DNA from 4 places in the Pseudoalteromonas sp. SG43-3 genome. Region 2 is predicted to be linked to each of the others. Evidence: predicted binding sites of a transcription regulator. Region 2 holds the regulator's gene; each other region holds the start of a gene.
The links. Region 2 encodes sigma-54, which starts transcription at its own class of promoters, with help from an activator protein. Its sites were predicted from a motif close to GTTGGCACGNNNNTNGNNT; they were not measured.
Positions count from the first base shown of each region.

Region 1: a site for sigma-54 is predicted at 5,272-5,290, ahead of H5157_RS04925 (EF-hand domain-containing protein). Genes of this name have one in related genera too.
Region 3: a site for sigma-54 is predicted at 4,091-4,109, ahead of H5157_RS06200 (BON domain-containing protein). Genes of this name have one in related genera too.
Region 4: a site for sigma-54 is predicted at 4,436-4,454, ahead of H5157_RS10985 (DUF2726 domain-containing protein). Genes of this name have one in related genera too.

Region 1 is NZ_JACJFC010000004.1:86,789-94,810, reverse strand. It holds gene H5157_RS04945 (VolA/Pla-1 family phospholipase) at 1-2,061, opposite strand, end outside; gene H5157_RS04940 (YciK family oxidoreductase) at 2,268-3,014, shown strand; gene rluB (23S rRNA pseudouridine(2605) synthase RluB) at 3,098-3,970, opposite strand; gene scpB (SMC-Scp complex subunit ScpB) at 3,967-4,557, opposite strand; gene H5157_RS04925 (EF-hand domain-containing protein) at 4,709-5,230, opposite strand; gene H5157_RS04920 (exonuclease III) at 5,458-5,889, opposite strand; gene xthA (exodeoxyribonuclease III) at 6,130-6,936, shown strand; partial or broken gene H5157_RS04910 (energy-coupling factor ABC transporter permease) at 6,942-7,588, shown strand; gene H5157_RS04905 (putative RNA methyltransferase) at 7,585-8,022, shown strand, end outside.
Region 2 is NZ_JACJFC010000001.1:68,038-76,059, forward strand. It holds gene rapZ (RNase adapter RapZ) at 1-811, opposite strand, end outside; gene ptsN (PTS IIA-like nitrogen regulatory protein PtsN) at 830-1,282, opposite strand; gene hpf (ribosome hibernation promoting factor) at 1,287-1,574, opposite strand; gene H5157_RS00355 (RNA polymerase factor sigma-54) at 1,601-3,100, opposite strand; gene lptB (LPS export ABC transporter ATP-binding protein) at 3,170-3,895, opposite strand; gene lptA (lipopolysaccharide transport periplasmic protein LptA) at 3,892-4,437, opposite strand; gene lptC (LPS export ABC transporter periplasmic protein LptC) at 4,427-4,981, opposite strand; gene kdsC (3-deoxy-manno-octulosonate-8-phosphatase KdsC) at 4,978-5,529, opposite strand; gene H5157_RS00380 (KpsF/GutQ family sugar-phosphate isomerase) at 5,530-6,501, opposite strand; gene H5157_RS00385 (calcium/sodium antiporter) at 6,505-7,473, opposite strand; gene H5157_RS00390 (ATP-binding cassette domain-containing protein) at 7,729-8,022, shown strand, end outside.
Region 3 is NZ_JACJFC010000005.1:125,765-133,786, reverse strand. It holds gene H5157_RS06225 (bifunctional diguanylate cyclase/phosphodiesterase) at 1-763, shown strand, start outside; gene H5157_RS06220 (ABC transporter substrate-binding protein) at 783-1,592, shown strand; gene suhB (inositol-1-monophosphatase) at 1,646-2,449, opposite strand; gene H5157_RS06210 (VOC family protein) at 2,693-3,109, shown strand; gene H5157_RS06205 (LiaF domain-containing protein) at 3,148-3,816, opposite strand; gene H5157_RS06200 (BON domain-containing protein) at 4,145-4,711, shown strand; gene H5157_RS06195 (YqaE/Pmp3 family membrane protein) at 4,784-4,942, shown strand; gene H5157_RS06190 (hypothetical protein) at 5,312-5,809, shown strand; tRNA gene H5157_RS06185 (tRNA-Ile) at 6,063-6,139, shown strand; gene H5157_RS06180 (5-carboxymethyl-2-hydroxymuconate Delta-isomerase) at 6,450-6,779, opposite strand; gene H5157_RS06175 (CreA family protein) at 6,987-7,472, shown strand; gene H5157_RS06170 (hypothetical protein) at 7,520-8,022, shown strand, end outside.
Region 4 is NZ_JACJFC010000010.1:38,262-46,283, forward strand. It holds gene arcA (two-component system response regulator ArcA) at 175-891, shown strand; gene arcB (aerobic respiration two-component sensor histidine kinase ArcB) at 908-3,226, opposite strand; gene folE2 (GTP cyclohydrolase FolE2) at 3,458-4,378, shown strand; gene H5157_RS10985 (DUF2726 domain-containing protein) at 4,494-5,090, shown strand; gene mtnN (5'-methylthioadenosine/S-adenosylhomocysteine nucleosidase) at 5,213-5,920, shown strand; gene H5157_RS10995 (regulatory signaling modulator protein AmpE) at 5,921-6,865, shown strand; gene tyrS (tyrosine--tRNA ligase) at 6,929-8,022, opposite strand, start outside.

The DNA.
Region 1 (8,022 bases), on a different contig from region 2:
GCCGCTATCTAGCGCTGTTTGCGCCGCAAATGCAAATTGAGTAAACACTCCTTGAATATTAGTAAGCTTACTTGTTTCACCAGCTGTAGTTAACGAAGCTACATACTCGTTATAACCACAAGTTAAATATGCTTCCATATCTGGTAATACTGCACCACAGTTAGACACTGCATCAACTTGTAAATACGCGTTAAACTCATCAGCTTCTGTTGTACCTGCTTGTGAAAGTACTGAACCTTGGATAAATGGACCAAATGCAGCTGATTCTAGTAAGAAGCTAGCTATACCGCCGCCGCCGCTTGCAAGTGCTACTGTGTTTACATTAAATAATGGGTCAACGGTTGGCGCTAATGGGTTATTAGCTTGTGCAATAAATGCAGGGGCTACAATAGAGCCTAATGAATGACCAATGTAAGTTACATCTTGCGCATTAATCGTTGCATCATTAATAAAGTTTAGACCTAAACGTAAACCCAATAAATCAGCCGCTGATTGACGTAAGCTATCACGCGCAACAAGTAATGAACTTAAGTTCATGTAACTAAGTACAGAGCTCGTTGTTGCATTAAAGTCGTCTGTTCCATCATCATCAACATCTATTCCACGTTCACCATGCCTTGGATGATCAATAGCAACTGTTGCAAAGCCTTGAATAGAAAGCTGCGCCGTTAAAGCAAGCATACTTTCTTTTTGTGTTGTAATACCGTGTTGCATAATCACAACAGGCCAACCACCTTCTGGGATACTTTCAAGCTCAGGTAAACCATAAGCCGAACGATAAACATTTATATCAGCTAAAATTGGCTTTGTGATTTGTACAGGTATAGTCTCATTGCTTTGCGCTAGTGGAACTGGGTTATATTTAGTTAAATGCCGAGTAATGTCTATTTTTGGATAGTCATGTAGACGAGCATTTATTTGCTGACAAACGTCTTCATAAGGCCCTTCGTCAAACATAGTTGCATCAATATCTTCTTCTTTATCCTCATCTAGTAACTTTTGATCCGCGGCTAACTGATTTAATACTGCAACAGGGCTTGAACACATTGCTTTCCAGTATGTGTCATTCAAAGCGCTTATATCGGTACCTGTAGGTGTGCCTAGATACATTGGTAAAGTAATTTCACCTTTAATGTATTCAACAGCATCAAATGGTGCAAAAGTAGCTATGTCTGGAAAACCTAAAAAATCTTTAACCGTTTCTTCAGACTCTGTGATAGTTATTTTTGGTATAGTTGCAGGGTTTCTCAAACTACCAGCTAATAATTGCTTAATAGTTCCAAGTACTGGCCCCGCAGACTGAATAGTCATTGCGCTAGAAAAAATAATATCTTCTTTTGTTATATTTCCTGAACTTACAACTACATTTTCGTAACTGTTAACAGCGCCCTGCAAACCAAGTTGGGCTTCTGTAATTAATGGCGCTTCTTGCTTAACCAGCCCATAAGTAGAAGAAGGCTCGATAGAGCGTCCTAATGAATCTTTAAGACCAGTAGTTAGTACATTGATGTATGAGCTACCTGCCGTAAATGGTTTTAAAGGAATAATTGCAACGGCATCACCAGAAGCTTGAGTAACAAAATCAACACCAAAAGTAAGCTCACCGACCAATTTACAAGCTGTACCGGCAGCAACAACTGAACATTCTGCGTCAGTTAAACTTGCACCCATTACTACTTCAAAAATGCGAACTGTACCTGGTGTCCCAGCAGACGTTTCATCTAAGCTAACATTTGGTGGGAATGTTAAATCGATTTTATAAGGAACCTGAGAAGACCAACCGTCAAGTGCGCCTAGAGCAAGCTGAGGATCTGCATAAGCTGCTCGAGAAATAGACACATTGTTGTCATCTAATTCTCCAGGAATATTAAGTGTACCGTCTTGGGTTCCACTCATTAATAAATCATTAGGTACCGATAAGATACCTGCAGCAGGGTCAAAAGTAACCGTTGCTGTTGGAATAACGGTTGCTGTGTCGTTCTTAACATCTTCTAACGTTTCTCCGCCGCCACAACCTGCCAAGGCAGCTGTAACAGAGAGTGAAAGTAGCATTTTTTTCATATTGTTGGCTCCGCACATATTTTATTTTTATAGTGTGTTTAATCAGTGTATTAAGTTAAAACAATGTAATCAGGTTATTAATGAGACATTAGACCAGTTAAACTTAACGTAAAGTTTCTATTTTCGCCACCTAATTTTACAATAAATTCGATTACTTCACGTTTCGCTATGTTAAAATCAAAAAAAATAGATGAATGGGTACTTTTATGCACACATATCAAGCGGCTGAAAACGCACTTAAAGATAAAATTATTTTAATAACAGGCGCCGGTGATGGTATTGGCCGAGTAGCAGCAATTACGTATGCAAAATACGGCGCTACAGTTATCTTATTAGGAAAAACAACTAATAAACTTGAATGTGTTTACGATGAAATTGTTAATGCAGGTTACCCTAAACCTGCAATTGTGCCCATGGACTTAAAAGGCGCAACTAAACAAAACTACCGTGACCTTGCTGCAACAATTGAATATCAATTTGGCCGCCTTGATGGCTTGCTTAATAATGCAGGTATTTTAGGGTCACTTGGTCCACTTGAACATTTTTGCTCATCTACGTTCGAAAACATAATGAAAGTAAACGTGACCGCGCAAGCGATGATCACTAAAGCGCTTTTTCCTGTTCTTCGTAAGTCTGATAATGCATCGATAGTATTTACGTCATCAGGTGTAGGCCGCAAAGGCCGTGAGTTTTGGGGGCCATACGCCATCTCAAAATTTGCTGTAGAAGGCATGATGCAAACATGGGCATGTGAAGTAGGCAAAACGAATATTCGTATAAACTGTATTAATCCAGGCGCTACTCGCACTTCTATGCGCGCTGCTGCATACCCAGGAGAAGATAGAGACGCGCTTGCTACACCAGAAGATTTAATGCCAACCTACTTATACTTGATGAGCGATGATTCTAGTAAAGTGAATGGCGAATCGTTAGATGCTCAAGTAAAAAAGTAATTTAGAGTTTAAAAAATTTATACAACACACATTAAAAAAGCCGCAATTAGCGGCTTTTTTGTGTGCAATAAATAACTAATTTATTATTTACGTTTGGTAGGCTTAACACGTTGATTGTGTTTTTTAACTGCTTTGCGGATCTGGTTGATTTTAGCGCGTTTATCTTTGCGTTTTTCAGGCATAACAGAAAGCTTAGTTTGTGTCTCGCGCCCTAATTTAACGGTTTTGCGTAAGTAGTTTACTGTTTCTAAATCATACTCCATCCAACCACCTTGTGGCACGCGCTTATCAAGCTCTAGTTTACCGTAACGAATACGAATAAGACGAGATACTTCCGCATCTTGAGACTGCCATAAACGACGTACTTCACGGTTACGTCCTTCATTTAACGTTACGTTAAACCAGCGGTTAACGCCTTCGCCACCCATAGGGGTTACAGTCGTGAATTTGGCTGGACCATCTTCAAGCTCAACACCACGTAGTAAGTTTTTAACCGTTTCATTGGTTACTTCACCAAATACACGCGCAGAGTATTCACGCTCTACTTCATAGCTTGGGTGCATCAAGCGGTTAGCTAATTCACCATCATTAGTAAAGAGCATCAAACCCGAAGTATTAACGTCTAATCGGCCAACCGCAATCCAACGCTCACCATCAATACGAGGAAGTCGGTCAAATACTGTACGACGCCCTTCTGGATCTTTACGTGTGCTTAACTCACCTTCGGGTTTGTTATACATAATCACACGACAGATTCTATCTGCTTTTTCTTCAATCTTTACAGTGTGCCCGTCAACACGAATCAAATCGGTTTCTTCAACACGGTCTCCTAACTTTGCCACTTTACCGTTTACACTAACGCGGTTTGCATCAATGTATTTTTCCATTTCACGGCGTGAGCCTACGCCTGCACGGGCTAAGACTTTTTGTAACTTTTCACCTTGTATAATACTCATTCGGATGGTTCTCTCACAGAAGGATCGCTCAATAACTGGTTAATTTTACTTTGCTGCTCTGTTGGCAGCGCAGGTAAGTTTTCAAGTCCAGTTAACGAAAAATAATCTAAAAATTGTTTAGTAGTTGCATATAAAGCCGGCTTACCCGGAACCTCTTTATGCCCTACCACTTTAACCCACTCTCTTTCGAGTAGGGTTTTAATAATATTCGAACCCGTAGTAACACCCCTTACTTGCTCAATTTCACCGCGCGTAATGGGCTGCCTATATGCAATAAGTGATAATGTTTCCAGTAAAGCACGTGAGTATTTTGGTGCGCGTTCTTGCCACAAGTTATTTAACCAAGGGCTTAAACTACTACATGCCTGAAAACGATACCCACTACCAACTTCAACTAAGCGAATACCACGAGTTTGAAAATGTTCTTGTATTGTATCTATTGCGTCGTTTATTCGCGCCATAGAAATAGCTAAATCTATTAATACAGTATCTTTAAGGTGGCGTTTACTCACAGGCTTATCTGCAACAAAAATAGCTGCTTCAATGATCTCAACTAGTTGTTCATCACTAATTCGCCGACCCGCCATACACACTCTTAACAAATAAAAATACACAGCCATCTATTATGACAGAACAACACCAAACTAGGAAAATATATCTACTAAATAACTAGATTTTAAATACAAAAAAGCCAGTGATTATCACTGGCTTCTAATTTACTCTTTAAAACAACAAATATTAGCTGTGTTTAATGGCTTCTAATGCATCATCTTCAGCTACTGCGTTACCGTATTTTTTAATGTAACCCATAAACTCGCTTTTACTGATGCGCTTATCTTGGTTTTTATCCATGTAACCAAAGTGATTTGAAATATCATCATCGTTACCTTCAACTACCGAAATATAGCCATTACTGTCGTTATCTAAGCTTGAAAAGCTGCTTTCAATTTTATCGAATTTAGCGATTTCAGCTTTAAATGCCGACTCACTTACTTCAGAATCAGTGGCTACTTTACCATTGTTTAACTTCATGTAAGTGTTGAATTCTTTGCGGCTAATTTCGTTATCCATATTGGTATCAATATTTGAAAAATGGCCCCAAATGCTATCGTCATCAGCTTCAACTTTTGAGATGTAGCCATCGCTGTCATTATCTAAACTTGCAAAGTCACTGTCTATTCTTTCAAGACCTTGATTAGATGAACAAGCCGCTAGGCTTAATGATGCTAAAATAGTGGCTGCTAATGTTAACTTTTTCATAAGACGTATCCTTCGTAATTAATTAAATGTCACTTTAACTAATACAAATCCAATGCCAATAATAGTTAACTTATAAGAATCAACAACTTAATCTTGACTTGTGCATTTGTTGAACAGTTTCAATAAGTTAAGCTTGCAAGCTTTGCAAACAACCTTGTAATTTTTGCAAAAAAATACCCGGTAAAAAACCAGGTATCTCAATTTTAGTTATATAGTTCAGCTAATAATTAGATTGCTGCGTTTTGGTAGCGTTTAACAAACTCAGTAACGTTTTGACCATTACATTTTAATGAGTTTAAGTTACCAATTTTTTGGCGAACAGGTGCTAAACCTTGTTTTAAAGCCGTCATACATAATTGAGTTTCTTGTTGAGCATCTTTTGCAAATACTTCTACTTTCTCAACTGATGCGTTGCTTAATGCCGTTTTTTTAGCAATATCGCGAATATCTTCACCATTACATAAAATGCTTTTAGAAAAACGAGATAAGTAAACACCGTGCTGAGCAGCTTCTTTACGAGCAACACTAAAGCCTTCGTTTGCGCTTAGTACACATAACTTAGACTCAATTTTATTATCTTGACTGAAGTAAGTATTGCTTTGTGCTGAAGCAGTTGCAGATGCTAATAAAGCAGTAGCTAAAAGTAGTTGTGTTTTCATGAGAGATCCTATTTGAACGAGCTAAACAAGTGAATTTCGCGCATTATATATTCAATAAAGTTAAGTTCAATTGAATTTTTTATTTATTTAAAAAATTAATACTGCATTTACAATGTTTAAACTTTACTCACCAATTGATCAACATTTGTGCAGCTATTTTCTCATTTCAGTCATGTTATGTACGCGTATTTACTGATACAATTTAATTCATTAAATAGATCCAATTTTAAGGTAAATTTTATGAAAGTGATTTCTTTCAATATCAATGGTCTGCGTGCTCGTCTTCACCAATTGCAAGCAATTATCGACAAACATCAACCAGACGTTATTGGCTTGCAAGAGATTAAAGTTCATGACGAAGCATTCCCACTAGAAGATGTACAAAAAATGGGATATCACGTCTACTTTCATGGCCAAAAAGCCCATTATGGCGTAGCTATGTTATGCAAAAAAGAGCCTAAATCGGTCTTAAAAGGCTTTGCTACCGATACAGAGGAGTCGCAAAAACGCATGATAAGCGTCACTGTTGAACAAGATAACGGTCGCGACCTTACCGTCATGAATGGCTATTTCCCACAAGGTGAAAATATTAATCACGAAACTAAATTTCCTTATAAACGACAATTTTATAAAGATTTGATGACACACCTTGAAACCAACCACACCCCTGATCAAGACGTCATTGTTATGGGCGATATCAACATATCACCCACCGATTTAGATATTGGTATTGGCGAAGTTAATGCAAAGCGTTGGTTAAAAACGGGTAAATGTTCTTTCCAACCGGTAGAGCGTGAATGGCTTGCAACATTACTTAATTGGGGCTTTAAAGACACCTTTAGAGAACAAAACCCAGAAACAGACGATCAATATTCGTGGTTTGACTATCGCTCTAAAGGGTTTGTAGATAACCGAGGGCTTCGAATAGATGTAGTACTTGCAACTAATGAGCTTGCAGCACGCTGTATAGATACTGGTATTGACTACGAACTGCGCGGTATTGAAAAACCCTCAGATCATGCCCCTATATGGTCAACATTTAAGTAATTACTATGCTCAGCATAACAATACAAGGGCTACTTTGGGCCCTTGTAATTATTATTGCCCTACTAAGCTTTGATAAAAAAACATATAAAACATTGCTTAATACGCCAGCCCGTCAAACTGGAGTTCTTGCATGTGCGTTAGTGTTTGCAGTGCTTTGGCGAATAAAGGCTGGCATTTTAACTGGCCTTGATTTACACATCCTAGGTGTTACGGCTGCTACATTAATTTTAGGCTGGCGATTGACTATTTTAAGTAGCTTACTTGCCACAGCGCTACTCGCTGCCTTTGGTCAAATTGAACTTGAGCTGTTACCAGTACAACTGTTTATTGGTGCGTTTATTCCTATTTTATTGAGCTATCTTGGCTTTATAATTAGTTACCAGTATTTACCTCGTCATTTTTTTGTTTATATATTTGTTTGTGCGTTTATAACCGCAGGATTTATAGCCTGTATAAAAATAGGCCTAGGTGCTTTATTTTACTTAGCTATAGGGCAATACAATTGGCAAGAACTTGCAGATAACTACGTTTATTTAAGTGCCATAATTTGGTTTCCTGAAGCAATGCTCAACGGCATGGCTATAACAATTATGATCACCTATCGCCCGCATTGGGTAAAAACTTTTACGATAAGGACTACCTAGACTCATGAGTCTACAATATCAATGCCCGCTATGTAACCTCGCACTTTTGAAAGCTGATTCAACACTTCGTTGTGCTAATAACCACAGCTTTGATTTTGCCAAAGAAGGGTATGTTAATTTACTGCCTGTGCAACAAAAAAATTCAAAACAACCAGGCGACTCCCTTGAAATGGTACAAGCTAGACGCGCATTTTTAGAGCGTGGATACTACCGCTTTTTACAACAAAATCTTAGCGATTTAGTCGGTCGAATAAGTGCGAATACGGTTATAGATTTAGGATGCGGTGAAGGGTTTTATACCCAAGCAATAGCAAGTAAAACAGACGCAGTTGTATACGGTGTCGATATTTCAAAATCTGCCGTGAAATATGCGGCAAAGCGCTACCCTAATTGCTATTTTAGTGTTGCATCAATTAGCCAAGCGCCTTTTAAAAGTCAATTT
Region 2 (8,022 bases):
TGGGATGTGTCATTGCAAAACTTTCACCGATAGTTTGCGCTAAATACACAGAGCGATGTTGCCCACCTGTACAGCCAATAGCAATGGTTAAATAACTGCGGTTATTTCGTTCTAAATGCGGTAACCACGTTTGTACAAATGTTTGAATTTGCCATGTGAATTTTTGCACTATGCTGTGATTAGCTAAATAGTCTTTAACCGGTTGATCTAACCCATTTAAAGGCTTCAACTCTGGTTCCCAGTGTGGATTTGGTAAAAAGCGTGCATCAAATACGTAGTCTGCTTCTTTTGGTATACCGTGTTTAAAACCAAATGATTCAAATGTGACAATCAGTTGCTTATCTTTTTTACCTAAAATCTTTTCACGAATAGATTCAGCGAGTTGATGAACACTTAAATCAGTCGTATCTATCATAAAGTCGGCGCGAGTGGTTAATACATCAAGTAATTCTTTTTCTTTTTTGATGGCTAAATCAAGAGGCAACGAGTCTATTGATAGTGGGTGTAATCTGCGTGTTTCAGAAAAGCGTTTGATCAATGTCTGATCGTCACTATCTAAATAAAATAACGTAGGGTTTGCAAAGCCTGGTAAGTATTCAAGAATATCGTTAAATTCATCTTGTTCTTTAGGTATGTTGCGCACATCTATGCTAACAGCAATTTTATCGTAGCTATCAGACACACTGCGAACTAATGAAGGTAGTAGGTTTACTGGAATATTATCTACGCAATAATAACCTAAATCTTCTACAACGCGCAAAGCAACCGACTTTCCAGAACCAGAACGGCCGCTTATGATAATTAACTCCATTTAACACCCTTTATAAAACTATGATTGATCGACAATAACTTGGTAAAGCTCAGTATCAGATTTTGCACTGCGTAACTGTTTACAAAAATCTTTGTTGTTTAGTTTATCAGCAATGGTTGCTAGAGTCTTTAAGTGCTGCTGGTTATCGCCATCTGGTACGATGAGTGCGACAAAAATATCAACAGGGCGATTATCGATTGCATCAAAGTTTATTGGAGTTTCGCTAACGAGCACTAAAGCCAAAGGCTCTTCTGCACCGCTCATTCTTCCATGAGGAATAGCAATGCCACGTCCTATACCTGTACTACCTAATTTCTCTCTGCTCATTAAAGCATTAAGAATATCTTGTTGCGGTAAATACGGAAGTTTGTCGTGAGCAAGTTCGCTAATGAACTCTAAAATTCTTTTTTTGCTATTAAAAAGGACCGCAGCTTTGCTGCAGTCCTGGCATATAAGTGAACTTAATTTCATCATATTAGTGTCGAGCAAGCTTCTCTTTGTGTTTGATTACTTGGCGATCGAGCTTGTCGATCAACGAGTCAATAGCGGCATACATATCTTGATGTTCTGTAGAGGCAAATAGCTCAGCACCGCTTACGTGTATTGTGGCTTCTGCTTTTTGATTTAATTTTTCTACATCGAGAATGACATGAACATTATTAATATGATCAGAGTGTCTTTCAAGCTTCGCAAATTTAGTATTAATATAGTCTCTTAGTGAATCGGTTAATTCTACGTGACGACCAGTTAAGTTTAGTTGCATAAGCATTACCCTCTTAGTTTAGCGTCTTAAATCAGACTTTTACGCTGATTTGACGGTGGAATAGCAAGAGATTCGCGGTATTTTGCGATTGTACGTCTCGCTACTTTAATTCCTTGCTCAGCCAATATATCCGCTATTTTGCTATCACTCAATGGTTTTGCTGAGTTTTCTGCTGCGATTAATTTTCGGATAAGCGCACGTATTGCTGTAGATGAACATTCACCACCGTTTTCAGTACTTACATGGCTTGAGAAAAAATATTTAAGCTCAAATATACCACGGGGTGTATGCATGTACTTTTGAGTAGTTACGCGAGAAATTGTCGATTCGTGCATTTCTACCATTTCAGCAACATCATTTAAAACCATTGGTTTCATGGCTTCAGGGCCATGTTCAAAAAAGCCTTGTTGTTGCTTAACAATACAATTAGTAACTTTTAATAGCGTGTCGTTTCTACTTTCTAAGCTTTTAATAAACCATTTAGCTTCTTGTAAATGTGAGCGAATAAACTGGCTGTCGCCACTTGATTTTACAGTGCGAGACATTGCTGCGTATTGGCTATTAACACGAATTTTAGGCATGCTATCTGGGTTTAATTCGACAACCCAGCGGCCTTTAATTTTTTTAACTGACACATCAGGAATAACATACTCAGATTCTTCCCTTACAATAGTATCTGCAGGTTTTGGGTTGAGAGTATGTATTAGTGTCATTACTTCTTTAAGCTCTTCTTCTTTGAGCTTAGTTTTTTTCATTAATGTACGATAGTCGCGAGCTGCTAATAGATCAATATGCTCGGTTAAAATCATTTTCGTTTCATTAATATAAGGTGTTTCTTTATCAAATTGATTAAGCTGAATACACAAACACTCTTGTAAACTACGTGCAGCAATACCAACAGGATCAAACAGTTGGATGCGTTTTAATACCGCTTCAATTTCATCAAGTTCGACTTCGTTATCATCTTCGTTTTCTTGATTAAAGCTTTCTAAAATCTCTTCGCAGCTTAGTGTTAAAATACCTGAATCATCGACAGCTTCTACAATAGCAATAGCAATAGCTTCGTCTGTAGGGCTAAATGGCGTTAGTTGTAATTGCCACATTAAATACTCATGCAGCGTTTCAGTAGAGGCGCCTTGGTATATTGATTCGTCTTCAGGCATTGGACCTGATGAGGCTGCAGGAGCGGCACTCATGTACTCATCCCAACTGACATCCATAGCCATGTCGTCACTTAGCGTGTCTTTTGCAAGTGCTTCACCAGTATCTTGTTCGTATTCGCTCGGAGCATCATCAGCAGATGCGCTAACAGTTATGTCATCGGTATCAGCTTTTTGCTCGTTTTTACCAGCAGCGTCTTCGGAATAGTCTGCCTCTTCAACCTCTAATAGTGGATTACTGTCGAGAGCTTCTTGTATTTCTTGCTGGAGATCCAATGTACTGAGTTGCAACAAACGAATAGCTTGTTGCAACTGTGGAGTCATTGTAAGTTGCTGGCCCATGCGCAGCTGTAGTGATTGCCTCATGTATCTCTAACAATCCTTTTATGTTGTTATAATTAATACTAGCAGATGCTTAAAGACATGGCGTAAATGTTACAGCCTAAATTGCTCGCCTAAGTAAACATCGCGTACTGTTTTATCATTTAATACGTGTTCTGGAGTACCTGATGCAATCAGCTCCCCATGAGAAACAATGTAGGCTTTTTCACAAACATCAAGGGTCTCTCTTACGTTATGGTCGGTAATTAATACACCAATCCCACGATTTTTAAGATGTTCTATTATTTTCTTTATATCTAATACCGAAATAGGGTCAACACCGGCAAACGGTTCATCCAGTAATATAAATTTAGGATCTGCTGCCAGCGCTCGTGCTATTTCTACACGACGACGTTCTCCCCCCGATAATGCCATACCTTGGCTATCACGAATGTGTTGTATGCTAAATTCATCTAATAAGTTATTGAGCGTGTCTTCTCTGGCTTGTTTATTTAGTTCTTTGCGCGTTTCTAAAATGGCCATTAAGTTTTGATAAACAGTCAGCTTTCTAAAAATCGATGACTCTTGTGGTAAGTAGCCTATGCCTAATCTAGCACGACTATGCATAGGTAAAAGAGTAATATCGTTATCATCAATAGATATTTTACCTTTGTCGCTAGGAACAAGCCCTACAATCATATAAAAAGTCGTTGTTTTACCAGCACCGTTAGGGCCAAGTAAGCCAACTATACTGCCAGCTTGTACTTCAAGGCCGACGTTTTTTACAACTTCACGACCTTTATAGCTTTTTGCTAATAGTTCTGCTTTTAATGTGCTCATGGTTGACCTTTATCGCCTTTTTTACTTTTTTTAGTTTCGATCGGTACTAAAATTGTGTGAACGCGGTCAGTTGAGTTTTCATCTTTTTCGGCACTGATGAGCTGCTGCTCTATGTCGTAGGTAATGCTTTTAGCATTTATTTTTTGTCCGGCTTGCGATACTTGTGCATTACCAACAAGCGTTAAAAAACGCTTAGATACATCATAACGTACTTCGTCAGCACTGGCGCTCATAGTCGTGCCGTCTGATTGCTTTTCTTCAAAGTGCGCAGGGCTACCTGTGGCAATTAATAATTGTTTATTATCACCAAGTTCATCACGTTTGTGTACTTCGAGGCGATCGGCTGTAATGCGGCGATTACCGTGAATAATCTCAACGTTTTTCTCAAAAATACCCACATTAGCTTTCAATTGACCTTCTTGCTTGTCGGCACTTATTGAAATTTGATTGGCAGCAGGTTGCGTGTTTTGCTCTGCAGCACTACTATTAAACGCTAGTATAAGTGTAGGAATTATAAGTGATTTTAATATTTTATTGGTCATAATATATGGTTCGCGTATGGTTAATTAGTTTTATCACTTCGGTTTTCAAGTCGGCTTCTAGGCCTTTACCGGTGATTTTTAAATTGGGTCCAGTGATAATGACGGGTTGCTCCGAACGCATTGTTAATAACTTTATATCAACCTGAATATTATCAGCATTGATTTTGTCTATCATGGCGTTATCGGTTAAATTTTTGGCAACCACATTACCTTCTAAAATTAATTGTTTATCTTCATATAATGTTGCTTCGTCTGCATTTATTTGCCACGTTTGTTGCTCGTTATATAAAGTAAAAATGGGTTTTTCAAAAAACGTGAAACCTAATTGCTGGTATAGCTCCATTTTAGCCGCAGTGACTTTGTGGCTAATTTTACCTTGCTCATCATAGGCTGTCTGTTTGAGCTCAATAGCTATGTAATCAGGCTTAGCAACAACTTCAGGCTCAGCCTGAGGCACAATATTTGTTTGTGTAAAATAAGGGTACCAAAGCCAAACCATACAGCTAATGAATAAAACGCTTAATATTATGCGCGCTGCATTCATGAACTAGTGCCTTGTGTAGTCAATGCTTTACCATTTTCAAGCATGAGCAAATCGGTGAGTTCTCTCACAGCGCCAAAACCACCAGGCATTTGCGTTACATAATGTGACAAACGCTTAATAAGAGGGTGGGCATCATTTACTGCAACGGCAAAGCCTACTAACTCCATAACAGGCATGTCAGGACCGTCATCACCAATATAAGCAATTTGTTCATCGCTAAGGTTGAGTTTATCTTTTAATTCTTGATAGGCAATGAGCTTATTTTCTTGGCCTTGATAAATATGCTGTACGGTTAAGCTGCTCATACGTTGTTGTACTATCTGTGAATGACGACCAGTAATAACAGCTACTTCAAAGCCACTGTTTATAAGTGCTTTAATGCCAAAACCATCTTTTGTATTAAATGCTTTTAGCTCTTCACCTTGATTGCCAAGGTAAATACGGCCATCAGAAAATACACCATCAATATCGCATATAAGTAGTTTTACTTTTTTAGCGCGTGCTTTTGCATCATCGCTCAGCGGTTGATAGAGTTCTTCAAATTGCATTTATAACACTCCTGCTTTTAATAGGTCTTGCATATTTAATGCGCCAATAGGTTGGTTTTTCTCATTGACGACGATTAGGCCATTTATACGTTTACGTTCCATAATATTGAGCGCTTCAGCGGCTAAAATATCTTGCGTAGCTGTAGTGCATGACTTAGTCATAACAACATCTATTTGTGTTGTATGAATATCAATTCTTTGTTCTAAAATGCGACGTAAGTCACCATCGGTAAATAACCCTACGAGTTGCTGATTTTCATCAACAATGGCTGACATACCTAATCCTTTAGCTGACATTTCTATTAGAGCATCTTTAACTGTTTGTGAAACATCAATAATAGGTGTATTTGCGCCGCTGTGCATAACATCTTTTAAAGTAAGTAATAAGCGCTTGCCTAAACTACCACCTGGGTGAGATAGCGCGAAGTCATCAGCTGTAAAGCCGCGAGCTTCTAATAATGCAACTGCCATGGCATCGCCCATCGCAAGCGTTGCAGTGGTACTTGATGTAGGGGCTAGACCCAATGAACAAGCTTCTTTTTCTACTTTAATGCATACATGTACATTAGCAAGGGTTGCCATGGTTGATTGTGTATTGCCAGTCATCGCTATCATTTTGGCACCAAGTCGTTTTAAAACCGGAATGATATTTAAAACTTCGCTGGTTTCCCCTGAATTAGAAATAAGCATAACCACGTCATTTTTAGTGATCATACCTAAATCACCATGACTTGCTTCACCAGGGTGAACAAAAAACGCAGGGCTGCCAGTGCTTGCAAGGGTTGCCGCTATTTTATTGCCAATATGGCCTGATTTTCCCATGCCAATAACAATAATACGGCCTTCACAGTCGTACATTAATTGGCACGCGTTATGAAAATTTTCATCTACATATTGTGCAATATCACTAAGTGCTTGGCGCTCAACATCTAAAACGCGAAGGCCTTGTTCAATAAAGTTTAGCGTTGCCATCATTTACCCTACTTGACTAAAAATATACCCTTGGTAACCCAAAAACGCTATTAGCAATAAGCCGCCTTCTACCCTATTGATACGCTGGGTGCCTCTAAAGTTCAATGACATAATAATAAGAGCAAGTGTTGCACCAATCATAATTAATATATCTCGGCTTACTAACGATGGATCAATTGCTGAAGGATTAATAATACCTGCTAGAGGTAATACAGCTAAAATATTAAATATGTTTGATCCAACAATATTACCTAGTGCTAAATCATCTTCATTTTTAAGTACACCTGCAACCGAGGCGGCAAGTTCCGGTAAGCTAGTACCAATGGCAATAATTGTTAAACCAATGACTAAGTCGCTTAAGCCGAAGTATTTAGCAATATCAACAGCTGAGCCGATTAAAAAATGAGAACTAACCGGCAGGAGTATCATGCCAACAATTAACCAAAATACCGCTTTTTTAGTAGGTACGTCGTTTGGTACATCGTCGCAGGCTTCTGAGACAAATGGGTCATCTTGGTTTTTTGCACGCATAGATACAATGATTAACCCACCGATGAATACGATAAAGCCAACTAAAAGCGCAACACCTTCACTAAATGAAAAGTAGTTATCTGAGAACACATACCAAGTAGCTAAAGATACGAGCATCACTAATGGCATTTCACGTTTTAACGTACTAGATGAAACTGAAAGAGGGCGAAATAGAGCAGTGATACCTAACACAAGTAAAATGTTTGTAATATTAGAGCCAACAGCATTGCCAACGGCTGTGTCGGTTTTGTTAGCTAAAGCGGCAGAGGCTGAAACCATCATTTCAGGGGCTGAAGAGCCCATGGCTACAACGGTCAAACCAACAATAAGTGTAGGTACACCAAAGTTTTTAGCAAGAGCCGCAGCCCCATAAACAAACCTATCGGCACTCCAAACAAGAGCTGCAAAACCAAGAATTAAAATAACAAACGAGGTAACCATTGTGTTAAGCCAGTTATACAAAATACGGATGGCGCGAATAGTAACAAAAGCCAAGATGAAAGTATAAATAAAAGAGTAAGGTCAACTAGGTAACAATGTTGCTTTTAAACAGCTAATTTAAAAATTTAAGCCGGGGTTAAGCTGTTTTGAGCGAGTCTTATAATCCTTTTCATGGGTGTATTACAAAATCTTACGAATTGTTTTTTCCATCTTTGACAAAAAAGCTTTAAAATAGGGGCACTAGTGAACATTTTTATGGAGAGCGACTTGTCGCAATCAATAGTAGAAGTCAAGGATGTTAGCTTTTCGAGAGGCAATAGAACCATATATAAAAATATGAGTTTTAGCGTTCCTAAAGGTAAAATTACTGCGATTATGGGGCCAAGCGGAATTGGCAAAACCACTATGTTGCGTTTAATTGGTGGTCAGCTTAAACCAGATTCAGGTGATATTTTATTTGAAGGTGGCAGCATTCCTAAAATGTCTCGTAAAGAGTTATACGAAGCACGTACTAAAATGAGTATGCTTTTTCAAAGTGGTGCGTTGTTT
Region 3 (8,022 bases), on a different contig from region 2:
GCAGCCCTTAGTCGTTGACGAAAATCAATTACTCGATACCGTAAGTAAGCAAATAACTGAGCAGGACTTTGATATACGCCGCCATATAGTGATAACCAGAGAAAACGCTTATTTAGGGTTAGCGCCGCTTCGCGATATTTTAAAACACATAACCGAAGAAAAAATACGCCATGCACAACACGCTAATCCACTGACTATGCTCCCTGGTAATGTGGCAATTAATGAAGCTATAGAGCAGCGATTAAAAGGTAGTAATCCGTTTTCACTCGCGTATATAGACTTAAATCATTTTAAGCAATTTAATGACTTATACGGCTACGCTAGCGGCGACAGTGTAATTAAACTATTAGCTGATGTAACAGTGCAAGCGTGTAAAAATAGTGCTAACTTTGTAGGACATATAGGTGGCGATGACTTTATGGTGGTGTTTGATCAGCACAACGCGGTTGATATATGTAATACCATTATTGAGCAATTTCAACTCCAGTCTCGTATATTTTTTACATCTGAGCACATAAAGAGCGAAGGGTATTGGGCCACAAATCGTGAAGGAGAAAAGCAATTTGTGCCGCTACTAACGTTATCGATTGGCTTAGTTGAGCCTGATTTACAACAATGTAAAAACAGTCACCAAGTTGCAGCACTCGCAACTGATGCTAAAAAAGAAGCCAAACGTTATCGCCATAGTTATTTGTTTATTTGCAAACGTAAAGGGCCTGCGCCCGCAGTGGTGCGCCTAGCAAGCAATAAGCAGGTAATTTAAATAAAAATAGGTAATTATTATGTTGCCAATAAAAATCTCGACCAGTGTACTTGGTCTGCTTGCAAGTTTTGCACTTATGGCGCAAGAGCAAATAATTAATGTAGCCCAAAAGCAAGATACTCAAAACGCACGAGAAGAGTACTTAAGTGAGCTACTGGTACGTGCACTTGAGAGTGTTAACTATCCTGGGGTTATTAGGATGACTCCCATATCAGATCAGCAAAAACGTAAGCTCATAAACCTAAATGATAACGAACTAGATATGTATTGGAGTATGAGTAGTCCAGAGCGAGAGGCACTTGCTTTAGCTATTAAAATACCACTATTTAAAGGTTATATAGGAAAGCGGGCTTTACTCACTAATAAACAAAACGTAGCACGCTTTAAAGACGTAAAAACCCTAGAGCAGCTAGGAGAGTTTTCAGCAGTGCAGGGTCACAACTGGCCAGATACAAGAATAATGTCCTATAACGGCTTACGTGTAAGGCCGCTTACCAATTACCAAGCCATGTTCACTTTAACGAGCCGTGGGCGAATAGATTACTTTCCTCGCTCGTTTATTGAGGTTAATTCTGAGCTTATTGAAAACAAACAAAGTAACTTAGTCGTTGTGCCTGATTTATATATAAGCTACCCAACGGGTATTTATTATTTTGTGACTAAGAGTAAACCCGAATTGGCAAAGGCAGTAGAGGAGGGCTTAATATTAATGCAGACAAACGGCGAGTTTGATGCATTATTTAATGAATACTTCGCAAAGGATTTAAATACACTACCTTATACAAAAGGTAAAACAATAGAGATTAAGCTCGATAACCCTTATTTTTAGGCACAAAAAAAGGAGCCTAGGCTCCTTTTTAGTATGCTATTAATAGCATTTAATTAGCGAAGTAACGACTCAGTTAATACTGGACGAATTTCGCGGATAATTGCTTGAGTCAGTTTTGGTGAACCACAGATAATATTGCCGCTGTGGTTATAGTTATTACCACCGGCGAAATCTACAACCATACCGCCCGCTTCTTTAACCATTAGTTCGCCCGCAGCAGAGTTCCAAGGTTTTAAACCAATTTCAAAAAATCCATCAACACGGCCAGCTGCAACGTATGCCATATCTAAAGCAGAACAACCTGCACGGCGAATATCAGCAGTGTGTACAAACAATGCTTTAAACGCTTCAGTGTATGCATCCATGTGGTTTTTGTTTTTGAAAGGGAAACCAGTAGCAAGTACAGTGCCTGCAAGAACCGTAGTTTTGCTAACGCGTAGACGTTTACTGTTTAACTGAGTGCCTTGACCGCGAGATGCAGTGAAAAGCTCACCACGAATTGGATCATAAATAACAGCTTGGTCTAAACGACCTTTAACTTTAAGTGCGATAGAAACCGCGTAATGAGGGATACCTTTGATGAAGTTAGTTGTTCCATCGATAGGATCTACAATCCATTGGTAATCATCATCCTTTCCTTTATGCTCACCTAGTTCTTCACCAACAATTGAGTGAGTAGGGTAAGACTGTAAAATAGTGTCACGAATTACGGCTTCGGCTTCTTTATCAATGTTAGTTACTAAGTCGTTAGCGCCTTTTTGTTGCACTTCAACTTTTGATAAATCTTCACTTGCGCGAAGTAAAATTTTGCCTGCGTTGCGCGCAGCGCGAACCGCAATGTTTAACATTGGATGCATGGTATTACCTTTGGGTTGTAAAAGAACGTTTATATATTTCAGCCGGCGTATTTTAGCGACTTTTGCCATAAAGTAAACAATAAACCCCAAATACTTGTGTTTGTTTTTTATACAAGATTGAAAAGTTTATATATTTTTAAAAAATAATTATCTGCATTTAAATAAATTAATTTTAAATAACACTTTACCTAAAGTTAACTTGAGGTTTTATCGTGCTCCTAACTTAACTGATAGGATAACATTATGTATTTAGAGCACGTAAACTTAGTCGCGAGTGATATAGATAGTATGCTTACATTTTATCGCGCTGTATTTCCACATTGGTCGATTAGAAGTGAGGGCAGAGGCGATTGGCATGGAAAACCAAGACGCTGGGTACACTTTGGAGATGACACGCATTACATTGCGATAAGCAGTCATGGTGAAGGTGAAAACAGAAACTTATCGGGCCATCAAATTGGTTTTGCACACTTTGCTTATGTAACTAATAATTTAAGCGCAGTAGTAATGCGCTTAAATAAAGTGGGTTTTACTCTAAGCAAGCAAGGTAACGAGAATCCTTTCAGAAAGAATGTCTACTTTATTGATCCTGCAGGGTTTGAAGTTGAGTTTGTAGAGTATTTAAGTGATATACCAAGCGAGCGAAATAACGATTTATAATAAAATACTAAGCAGCACGCTAAAGTGCTGCTACTCAATTATAGTGAGCGATTATTATTACCCGTGCCAAACTGGGTTTTTAGCTCATTTGCAAAGCTCATAAATTTTTCTTTAATTGTGCGCTTTATTTTTACCTCAACCGAGCCCATTACTGCCTTTCCTTCAATATGAATTGTAGGGCCTTGGCGTTTGTTAAGCGACACAGATTTATTTTCAAGGCTACTTAAAATACAAAACATTTTAGACACTACATTGACATGCTCTGGTACGTAAATTTCATCGCTACCAAAAATACAGTTAACGTGAATAGTTACATTTTGATGCGCAAAAATAGCATCGGTAAAATCAAGCACCACCGATCCCATAAAGTTACTCAAATATATATTTTTTGGCACAACCCACTGACCACTTCGCTCGTTAGATCCTAAAATACTGCGTAATGTAAAATCATCATCACTGTTTTGCTGTGCACTATAATGTGGTGTAAATTGCGATTGTTTTTCTGCTTTATATTGCTGATCGGTATTAAGTGTTAAGTCTTCTACTAAGGCTAGCAGAGCTTCGTTATTAGGTGCATCCATCGCATTATCTAAACGTCTTTCGAATGCATCAACAGAAATAACACCATGACTGTAATTATAAATTAATTGATCAATCACTTGTTCGCGTACTTGCTCTATTGGGCGGTCTTCAACTTTTACAGACATGAGTTATTCCTTATTATATTTACTATTGATACTGCTCTTGTAGTTAGGCTGCAAACCGCGTACCAAATATAATTTCATTAATTATCAATTGGTTATTTTTTAACGGTGTTTTTTGTTTTGTTATATTAACGATAGATTAACCAAAAGAGCAATTATCTAGCTATTTTCACTATTTGAGAAAGTTTTACCGAGTAGCCTGTAAATAGTTACACAAACATAGATAAGGTTTTATCTTTTAATTAATTCAAGCCTTTGAATTTTAAGTATAAATAAAGTTGGCCTGAAGCTCGCATTAGTTAAAGTGTCTTTAATCAAAAGGAGAAAGATTATGAAAACATTTAACAAATCTATTATCGCAGCTCTAGTTCTTGGTACTACGGCTATGGGTGCCCAAGCAAACAGCTGGGAAAACGAAAGTAAAGATGCTTGGATTGATGGTAAGGCAGAAACCGTTCTACTTATGAACACTAATCTAAACAACTTTGACATTAACACTGATGTAAAAAATGGCAAGGTAGTACTTACAGGTAAAGTTAATAGCGAACTCGATAAAGAGCTAGCAGAAGAACTTGTACTTAGCCTAGATGGTGTAACTGATGTTGATAACAGCCTTACTGTTGTTAAAAGCATGGACACCGAAGATAAAAACAACGACATGATGGACGATGATGATAACGACCTAACGGACGCTAAAATCACCACTGTAATCACAACTCGCTTCCTGTTTGACTCAGAAGTAGGTGGTACAGACATTGATGTTGATACCGACAACGGTGTGGTAACTCTGAATGGCTCTGTAGAGTCTGAAGCTGAAAAGCAACTAGCAGTTAAAATTGCTAAAAATGCTGAAGATGTTCGCGACGTAGTTGATAAACTAGCTATTGTTGCTGAATAATACAGTATAGTTAAGGCCCAGTAATACTGGGCTTTAAGTCTTTTCAATGTTTAATTTAAATGGAGTTTGATCATGGATATTATTCGTATAATACTTTCGGTTTTATTACCGCCATTAGGTGTGTTTTTGCAAGTTGGCTTAGGTATGCATTTTTGGTTAAATATTCTATTAACACTGCTAGGTTATTTCCCAGGGTTAATACATGCAATCTACATTATTGCGAAAAAATAATGACAGATTATATATTGTGTAAGCCGACTACTGAGGTTTAGCTAAATACTTTAGTACCGATCGGCTCACAATATTAGTTTTTAGAGAGTTTTTAGATTAAATCCATTTTTTAAAACTCTTCAACCCATTAATTCACTTCCTTAACTCACTCCCAATATTATTTTAAAACTATACTTATTGTTTACTAATAAGCTTTCCAGCTAACAGTCGCGCTCAGATTCTGATTTGATGCCATTTAGGAAATCTTCAACATTAGTGTGTTTATACATCTATAATATACAATCAAATACCTTATTATTTAGTGACAATATTACCTTCACTTCTAGTGTTATCATTAAACTAGGTTTTTAGGCATGTTGAGGTAGTTAATTGAATATTCGACTTATAATGTCAGGCGTTGTGTCATTCATTTTTTATTTTAGTTGGGCCTTCTGGGCAAATAGTGCGGCAGACATTGCTAAATCGGTCACTTTTCAAGCTGCATTAGTGCAAGGGTTGTATAGTGGATTTGTAACGCTGTTTTTTACCTTTATTTTAGAAAAGGTCGTCAACAAGTATAAGTTTAGTTATGTAACGCTTGCGTTCGTAACTCCAATTATTTGTATGTTTCATTCTAAAACACCACAAAACGTCGCAATACGACAAAGTTTTAATAATGCAATTAACTCTAGCGCCTCGTATTTAAGTAATAAAAAAAAAGCAGGCGTACTTTTTGCGCCTATTATTCCGATTACTGTTCAATCGAGCTTAGTGATTATGGTGAATGTAGTTAATCAGACACCTAATCTGGCACTGACAGTAGCCCCAAGCATATTTTTTACAGCCTTGTATGCCTACACATATATGTTAGCTTTGCTTAAAAAGTAGAGGGTTAAATATAAAAGACTATATGGGATAGGTTTTGTTTATAATTTAATGCAGTGAATAGCACGGTAAATATCTTACATTTTATGTTTATGCCCACTTAAAAGATTACTATTTAAGCAGTTAGCTTGTTGATTGTTAAAATAAAGGTTTTTGGTAGTGACAAGCACCTAAAAAGTTTTTATACTGCAACCCGCTTTAGTCGCTCTGTGACTGAACGCTTCAAAAATTAACTGCCTAGCAGTTATATAAAGTTGGCCCCTTAGCTCAGTTGGTTAGAGCACACGACTCATAATCGTTAGGTCCCCAGTTCGAGTCTGGGAGGGGCCACCACTTTTACAAATTTCCCAAGTAAATATCTATCCAAATTATTTAAAGCTACATTAATTTAATATTGTGTAATTTTTATTCTTTAGTTACCCCTAAGAATAAACGTAATCTAAATAAAGTTAATCCATAGATTAAGCTAAGCTTTCTTAAATTTGGAATAGTGCGAATGCACTATTAAATTCCAGCGTTAGATCAGATGCTTTGCTTTATAAGTGACAGTGATCAGCATTTAATGTCAGAAGACAAAAAAGCCCCTATTGGGGCTTTTTACTTACTAGTGTTTACTTTTATTGCTCAAAGCTACAAGAGTTAACTAATTTTTACGGTATATCTCATGCTCAATATCGTAAATATTTACGCTTAGACTGTCTGATGCTCTGCAATATGTTTTTAAACATGAAAGTAGCAGTTCGCTTAACATTTGTTTTTGCTCAATTGAGCGTCCTGCCAAAATATGTACCGCGATATGTATAAACCCTGATTTTCCTGCGCCAAGTTGATATTGCTGATAAGCAATAGCACGTGTTTTTATGGTTTCTAATTCAAACAAGTTACTTTCGAAAGCGGTTGTATGAATTTTTTCTACCAGTACTTGAGGTAAAACGGGGAGGTCTTCTGAGTGTTCAATAATAATGTGCGGCATTTAGGCGTTTCCTATTATGAGTTACTGCATGAGCGAGAGGTAATTGTATCAAATACAAGAGGGGTCACTAAACCCTGAGCTATCTAAAATCTTTACTTTAAACTAATTTAGTCGTATTTATTTTTGATGTTAGTATAAAAACAAACAGGTGAACCTTCGCTTAGTAACTTATCTACTAAGTTACCTATATATTGATTAAGGATAAGTATGAAATTACCACAAAAATTTAAACGTTTAGCTTTACTTGCAGGTGCAATTGTTACGTTAAGTGCTTGCTCTGACGATGTTGCTTCGGTAAGCCTTGGGTTATTTACAACTAAAGATGTTGTGGTGAATTCGCAGCAAGATCCTATTGTTGAGGGCGTTACTTGTCATATTAGTCATATAGAGGCTAATTTAGATTTTTCAGATCCCTCTGATATGTCTATAGCGTGTCGTCAAACGGGGCCAATTACAGCGCAGCAGCTACAAAAAATAGACCGTAGCAAATCGGGCGAAGTGATCTTTAAATCATCTAAAAGTATATTATTTAAATCACTAAAAGTACGTCGTATTTACGATGCTGAAAATCGTACTTTATTGTACTTATCGTACTCAACTAAAGAGTCCAGTGGAAGCCACCACCATGCGCTATCAACAGTGCCGCTATACAATACTCAAGCGTGGGACTGGGCGCTTACACAAAAAGACTAAGTTAGCACCTACGTAAGCACCTAAACTAAAACCTAAAAGAGCACACTATGTTAGCTTTATTTAAATCAAAGCCATTATTAGAGCAGCAAGAACAGCAATGGCTTATTGATACATTTATTTGGGCTGTAGAAAACTTTGATGCTGAGTTTTTTACAAAGCACACTCAAATAATACTGCCAACGGCCACTTTTTTCCCTGATTCGGTATCGAGCATTGAAGAAATGGCGAGTAATGTTTTTAACCGCGTTACTAATTACGCGGGTATGAACGCATGGCCTATCCAACTAGTTGCACCGCAGCAATTACAACCGCAAGTTTTTCCACACTTTGAATTTAGCAATGAAATACGTGGCGAAGGCAGCCATCTAATTGTGCCGCCAAGCCATACGATTAATATTTCTTTTAATCCTAACCAGATTAATCAGCCACAAGATTTAGTGGCTAGTTATGCAGGTACTCTGGCCACCATACTTATTCATCACGTTGGGGTGCTACCGCCAGGTGGTAGGGAGTATTTACCACAAGCTGCTGATGCACTTGCTTGTTTTTT
Region 4 (8,022 bases), on a different contig from region 2:
AGTAGTTTTTGCACTGCCCTTTTTTAGTAGACTTTGGACACCCTACTGTTTTATTTTTATCCAATTTGTTTTTTCCTTGTTAACAAATGGGTATAATCCTATAATCTCTAGTAATCGGTTATAAATTAGTCACCGATTTTTTATAAATAATATATTCCAAAAGGTTAATTAATAATGCAAACGCCAGTCATTCTAATCGTAGAAGATGAAGACGTAACTCGACTGAACCTAGTTAGTTTATTTGAAGCTGAAGGGTACAAAGTTATTGAAGCCATTGATGGCGATGATATGCATGACAAGCTTACAAATAACGATGACGTTAATCTTGTAGTTATGGATATCAACCTTCCTGGTAAAAACGGTCTTATTTTAGCCCGTGAATTACGCCAAAAGCGTAAAGTAGGTCTTATATTCCTAACAGGTCGTGACAACGATGTTGACCGTATTTTAGGTCTTGAAATTGGCGCAGATGACTACGTTACTAAACCATTCAACCCGCGTGAATTAACGATCAGAGCTCGCAACCTTATTACTCGTACTGCCTTAGGTGGTGAAGAGTCAGCACTAGAAACAAATGGTGTTATTACGTTTAATGGTTGGGAACTTGATGAAAACAGCCGTTGTCTTACTTCTCCAAATGGCGACGCTAAACGTTTACCTAAAGGTGAGTACAGAGCACTTCGTTTAATGCTTGATTCTCCAGGTCGCATTTTTAGCCGTGAGCAATTAATTAAGCATATGACAGGCCGTGAGCTTCGCGCAAATGACCGTACTGTTGACGTTACTATTCGTCGCATTCGTAAGCATTTTGAAAGTGATAACTCAACGTCTGAGTTAATCAGCACCATCCATGGTGAAGGTTACCGTTTCATTGGTAAAATTGACGCTTAATTAGAGCTAATTAGTTTCACTCTAATTGCTGTAAAAATAAATGAAGGGCTTTCTGTCCTTCATTTATTTTATCTGCCAGAATATCTAACCACTGCTTTAACACCTCATCAGATTCATCAATAGCACCATGTTCCATTATTTTGGCATGAAGCTGCACATCATTAAGACCTACTGAGCCAGCCGCCCCTTTGAGTTTATGCGCTACTGATTCATATTCTTCTCTATCACCAGTATTTAATGAAGTAAGTAACTCTTGCTGATATTGTGGACTTAGCTTTTCGAATAGCTGACTACTGCGTCTAAACACAACTAAGCCCATCGAATTGACAAAGTCTTCTATTGTTTCCATATCTAATAAGTGTGCATCAATGCCTTTAAGGGCTTCTTCACTTACTTTTAACAGCGGCTCTGTGCATTCACTTTGCTTAATTCCAAATAAATCAGCCAGCATTTTATCAAGCTTCACCGTGTTAATTGGTTTAGCAAGCGCCCCTTGTATTGATATGCCTTCAAGCTCTTCTTCAGCACTACGAACATTGGCCGTTAGCGCTACAATGGGTAGTTTATCAAAGTGACTATCTGAGCGTATTTGCTTGGCAACTACGTCACCATTTATATCAGGCAATTGCATATCAAGTAATACTAAATCTAAGTCATCTTCGGTTTCGACAAACGAGAGTGCATCTTCACCGGTTTCAGCCCACAACACCTCATGCCCGCGTTGCTCTAATAAGTTTGTAGCAATTTCGGCGTTAAGAGGTACATCTTCTACTAGTAAAATATACAAACCACGACCAACATAACTTTGCTCTGTTGGTGCTACACATAAATTAAGCGGTATTTGAACTGTAAAGCAACTTCCTTCGCCCTCAGTACTATTTACTGTAATTATCCCTTTCATCGCACTTACAAGTGCCTTAGTTACAGCCAAACCAATACCGGAACCTATTGCGTTAGTCCCTTTTAAATCTGGCGCTTTGTAATACATATCAAATATATGAGCAAGCTGCTCTGGCGGAATACCCTGGCCGGTATCCGATACTTTCATAACTAACCATGGGCCTTCAACTCTGTTTTCTCGGCTACATTCAAGTGTTACCTTCCCTTGCTGTGTAAACTTAACGGCGTTATTAATTAAGTTCCAAACAACTTGGCGTAAGCGAGTTGGGTCGAGCTGTGCGTAAATATCCAGCACCCCATTGCGCTTAATATCAAACTCTAGCTCTTTTTGCTCCGCGATTAAGCCCGCAAAGTTAACAACGTCATTTATAAAGTCTGATACGTTAATAGAGTTGGTCACTATATCGAGCTGATCTCTATCTATTTTGTCTAAATCAATAATATCGTTAAAAATATTGCCGAGCGTTTCAGCACTCGAAAATATAGTATTACCCCAACTACGCTGCTGTTTGTTTAAGTCAGTATCAAGCAGCATTCGTGTTAAACCAACAATACCATTGAGCGGTGTACGTAGTTCATGGCTTAATGTGGCAATAAACTTACCTTTGTCTTTATAGGCCGTTTCGAGCGCTTGAGCGGCCTCCTTACGACTTGTGATATCACGACCAAAGCCCAGTAGACCAATGTAATCACCTTCATCATTTATAAAAGGTAATTTACGCAGCTCAAACCAACGCGTTTCGCCATTTACCTCATAACCCACATCAATGGTTAGTGCTTTATGGCTTTGCTCTACTTCTTTATCGGTTTTCAAAACTTCAGATAAAAAGTGGCTAGGAAATATCTGCTCAACCGTTTTGCCAATTAGTTCGCTACTTGATTTGCCCATTACTTCTTCAAACATTTTATTACAACCAGCAAACACGCCATTGTTATCGCGGTAATAAAATAAATCAGGAGATGAATCAACTATTGAGCGCTGCAGCATGCTTTGTTGAGCAAGTTCTTGTTGTGTTTTTTTACGCTCAGCAATTTCTCGTCGTAGTTCTTCGATAGCGCGGTGCTTGGCATGAAATGCCATTTTACGCTCATCAATTTCGATGTTTAGACGGTTAATGTTATCTTTTAGGGTTTGATTTAAAAGCTTTTCTTGCTTGGTGGCGCTGTCTAAATAAGCATATGAGGCATCTAGTTGTCGAATTGAATTAAGCAACACACTTATAATTAAAGGAGAAACCACAGCCGTAAAAAATACCACGGCTAAAATATCAACCAGGTGTAATTCGCCTATCGCCACATAATAAAACATGCTCGATAAAATAAGAGATACAGTTAAAAATAAAGTGTAACAAATAGCAGCGGTTTTAAATTCACCAAATCGCGTTATTGAGCTGGAAAGTACCCGAGCCCAAGGGCTCAAAGAATAATCGGTCATACGTAATTTTATCTCTTAGCTGTGTACTTAATATAAAGAAGGCAATGCGTATGTATAAACATACCATTTTCCCAGATTTTAGCATTTTTCTCCTACCACTACTCACGTTGTGCGATAAAAACAGAATTTTTCATGTTTGATTTAGCTCATCTATTAAACTCATCATTTCAGCAATAAATTATTTAGTGTAAAATGCCCCGCTTTATTATCCCCAAAATACGAGTAGCGCACATGCAAACCAATATGCCAGATATAGCAGACACTGCACCCGCTTTACAAACAGGTAAATTAGACTGGGTTGGCATGGGCGAAATAGAACTGCCATTTATTTTTGAATCCCGAGACTTATCTCCAGTTACAGTAAACGCCAAAGCTCGTGCATTTGTAAATTTACATAAAGAAGATGCCAAAGGCATTCATATGTCACGTCTATTTTTGGCACTTGATCTGCTTTCAACCGAGCAGCAAGTCAATCCGCAAACGATAGCGCAGGCACTCGATACCTTTATAACTAGCCACGAAGGGCTGAGCGATAAAGCACAAATTGAATTTAAATTTGAATTACCGCTACGCCGTAAGTCACTATTAAGTGGTAAAGCGGGCTGGAAAAGCTACCCAGTTGTACTTACCAGCACAATTGAAAATAACGTTATTAGCTACGAGCTAACCGTAGATGTAACTTATTCTTCAACGTGCCCATGCTCTGCTGCACTTGCGCGCCAGCTTATACAAAACGCGTTTAACGAAAAGTTTAACCAAGAAACGTTAAGCCAAAAAGATGTGCACGAATGGCTAGGCACTACACAAGGCATTGTAGCTACTCCTCACTCGCAGCGCTCTATTACCAACGTAAAAGTAAAGCTTGATAGCAACATTCAAGAATTTGACGTAGTTACGCTAATTAACACTCTTGAAGCTGAGCTTAAAACACCAGTACAAGCAGCAGTAAAACGTGAAGATGAGCAAGAATTTGCCCGTTTGAATGGTCAAAACCTTATGTTTTGTGAAGATGCAGCGCGTAAAATTAAAGCATTGCTAGAGGCAAACAATTACAGTGATTATTGGCTGCAAATAAACCACTATGAATCACTGCATGCGCACGATGCTGTAGCTATTGCAGTAAAAGGTATTAAAGGAGGCTACAAAGCTTAATCGCTGTGTAGCTATTGCTTGTAAACCAGCCGGTAATTATTTTATAACCCATACTTTTTAGGCACGTAAATTGCTTTGTTTGAGCAGTGTCAATTTGTTGTTATGGAGTTACCGTATGGAATTCGCTTTATTATTAATCCTAGTATTAGTTGTCGGGGCCTCTGTTGTTGCGTCAAAATTTAATGACGATGGCGGAAACCCGTATCCTTTTACTCGCAAGCAAACTGTTTTTACGCAGGTTGAAGGCGCTTTTTTAAATCTTCTCGAGCGTGCTGTTGGCGATCAATATAAAATTGTTAGTCGCGTTAAGTTAATCGACGTTATTGACTGTAAGCAAGGCCTTTCAGTAAAGTCTAAACGTGCTGCTTTAGCTAAAGCTAAAAATAAGCAACTCGACTTTGTATTAATCGATAAAGAAAAACTAACAATCATTGCTGCTGTTGACCTAGTTAACAATGCCAACAAAGATGGCCACAAAGCTCAACGCGACTGGTTTGTAAACGGTGCACTAGAGTCTGCGGGCATTCCACATATTCGTATGAAAGTTAAATCGGGCTACCGCCCTTCTGAAGTACGCGATGCAATTATGTTTAAACTTGGTAAGCCTGCAGCAACACAAACTCAGCGCCCTGTTCGTAATCGCTCACACAAGCCAGCGGTACTTTCACCTTCTCAAGCTAAAGCGCAAACTACCGCGTTAGCTGAAATTTAAAAAACGAATTAAATACTCTCCTAAAAAGTATTTAAAGCGAGCTCATAAACAAGCTCGCTTTTTTGTTTTTTATTGCTAACTTCACGTATAATAAAGTGATTCAAACTCAGGAATTAAACTTTATGAATGTTGGTATTATTGGCGCAATGGAGCCAGAAGTTAAAATTTTACGTGAAGCTATGCAAAACCCACAAATTTTAACTAAAGCAGGTTTCACTTTTTATACTGGCGAGTTGGCTGGTAACACGGTGACACTTGTTCAATCTGGTATTGGTAAAGTCGCATCAACTATTGCAACTACCTTACTGATCGATAACTTCAAACCTGATTGCATAATTAACACAGGCTCAGCCGGTGGATTCGATCCTTCTCTTAGTGTTGGCGATGTAGTAATTTCGTCAGAAGTACGTCACCACGATGTAGACGTAACTGCTTTTGGCTACGAAATTGGCCAAGTACCACAAATGCCGGCAGGCTTTGCAGCACACCCTAAATTAGTTGAAGCAGCACAGCAAACTATCGAACAAATCAGTGATGTTAAAACACTCGTTGGCTTAATTTGTACTGGTGACACATTTATGTGTGACCCTATACGCATTGATAAAGCACGTAGTGATTTTCCTACAATGCTTGCTGTTGAAATGGAAGGCGCTTCAATTGCACAAACGTGTTTTACGCTAAACACACCATTTGTTGTAATTCGCTCAATGTCTGATATTGCTGGTAAAGAGTCACCACAATCATTTGAAGAATACCTAGAAACAGCATCAATCAACTCATCTAAAATGGTTGTTGCACTTTTAGAAAAGCTTACAGCAGTATCTCTGTAAATGCTTAGCAATATTGTTCAAAATCACTTGGACTTTATTGCCTTTATACTAGCGCTTCTTGCTGAGCGCTTTATTCCCCTTATTAGCTGGTATCATCCTAATACGGCGTTAAATGCTGTTTTTAGTGCTATTGGCAAACGTATATACAAAAGCAAAGAACCTAAAAGCTATCAATATTTGGCAGCTATACTCGCAAGCTCACTTATTTTAAGTGTCATTCTCATTATTGTAGTGTTGCTACTCGAGTTTGCTTTTTATCCTGAATTACTCGCTGGCCTTATTTTATACTTATGCTTAGAAAGTAAGAGCATTGATAAAAAAGCACTTCGCATTGCAAAGCTAACTAAACAAAATCAAAAATCCACAGCGCGCGAATTACTAAAGCCACTGCTTGCCCGTGAAGTTAATAGACTTTCATCTGCTGGTATTATCAAAGCATTAATTGAGAGCTTAATACTGCGCACCGCTCGATACTATTTCGTGGTCATATTTATATTTTTAGCATTTGGCCCTATAGCTGCCCTTGCCTATCGGTTACTTACCTTAATACAACAAGCATGGCGTAGTGATATCCCCCCAAATAGTTACTTTTTAAAACCGCTTAAAACACCCTTGTTTATTATTGAATATATTCCGATGCGCTTACTCGCTTTAACTATTGCAGCAAGTCGAGCAAGCAAACAAAGCATGCATTATATAAAGCATTATGGCAGGCATTTTTATCAAACAAATACAGGCTGGCTCTTAAGCACATGTTCTGCATCACTTGGCGTTCAGCTGGGCGGGCCTGCAGTTTATTTAGGTACTCGCTTTAATAAAATGCGTATTGGTACTGATAGACTACCTACACCCGAGGATGTACCTGTAATAATTAATAGGTTAAATCAGGCCCGTGTATTTTGGTTGTTAGTAATAGCCAGTATTGAAATATTAAAATTGATTTAAAGGGCTCAAAATACGAGCACAAAAAAACCAGCCGAGGCTGGTTTTTTAGTTTTTAAACTGTGCTTAAGCTACAGTGATGTTTGCAAACTTACGTTTACCTACTTGGTAAATAGCCGTTGTGCCTTTTGCTATTTCAAGTTTGGTATCAGTGATTTTATCTTCACCGTTAAGTTTAACTGCACCTTGCTTAATCATACGCATTGCTTCTGATGTACTTACTACTAAATTTGCTTCTTTAAGCAAGTTAGCAATTAAAATAGTATCTTCTGCAATAGTGATTGTTAGCTCTGGGATTTCATCTGGTAACGCTTTTTTCTGAAAACGCTGAATAAAATCATCATGTGCACCTTGTGCATCAGCTTCACTATGAAAACGAGCAATTAGCTCTTTAGCTAGTTCAATTTTAATATCGCGCGGATTCGTACCTTGCTCAACACGTTCTTTTTGAGCTGCAATTTCTTCAATAGAAAGCGCACTTAATAAGTCGTAGTAACGCCACATTAGCACATCACTAATTGACATTATTTTACCAAACATATCGTTAGGTGCATCAGTAATACCAATGTAGTTACCAAGCGACTTAGACATTTTTTGAACGCCGTCAGTACCTTCAAGTAATGGCATCATTAATACTGTTTGCGGCTTTTGACCTTCTACTTTTTGTAGCTCACGGCCCATTAACAAATTAAAGCGCTGATCAGTACCACCTAGTTCAACATCTGACTCTAGTGCAACCGAATCCCAACCTTGTACCAGTGGATATAAAAACTCATGAATTGCAATTGGTTGGCCGCTTCCATAACGCTTTTTAAAGTCATCACGTTCAAGCATACGTGCTACGGTTTGGTTTGCAGCAAGTTTAATCATGCCTGCAGCGCCTAACTTTTCCATCCAAGTAGAGTTAAATGCAACAGTGGTTTTAGCAGGATCTAGAATTTTGAATACTTGTTCTTTATATGTTTCGGCATTGGCTAGTACGTCTTCACGAGTAAGTGGTTTACGCGTTACGTTTTTCCCCGTTGGGTCACCAATCATGCCAGTAAAGTCACCAATTAAGAAAATAACCTCATGACCTAAATCCTGAAAGGTTTTCATTTTATTAATTAGTACAGTGTGTCCTAAGTGTAAATCAGGCGCTGTAGGATCAAAGCCTGCTT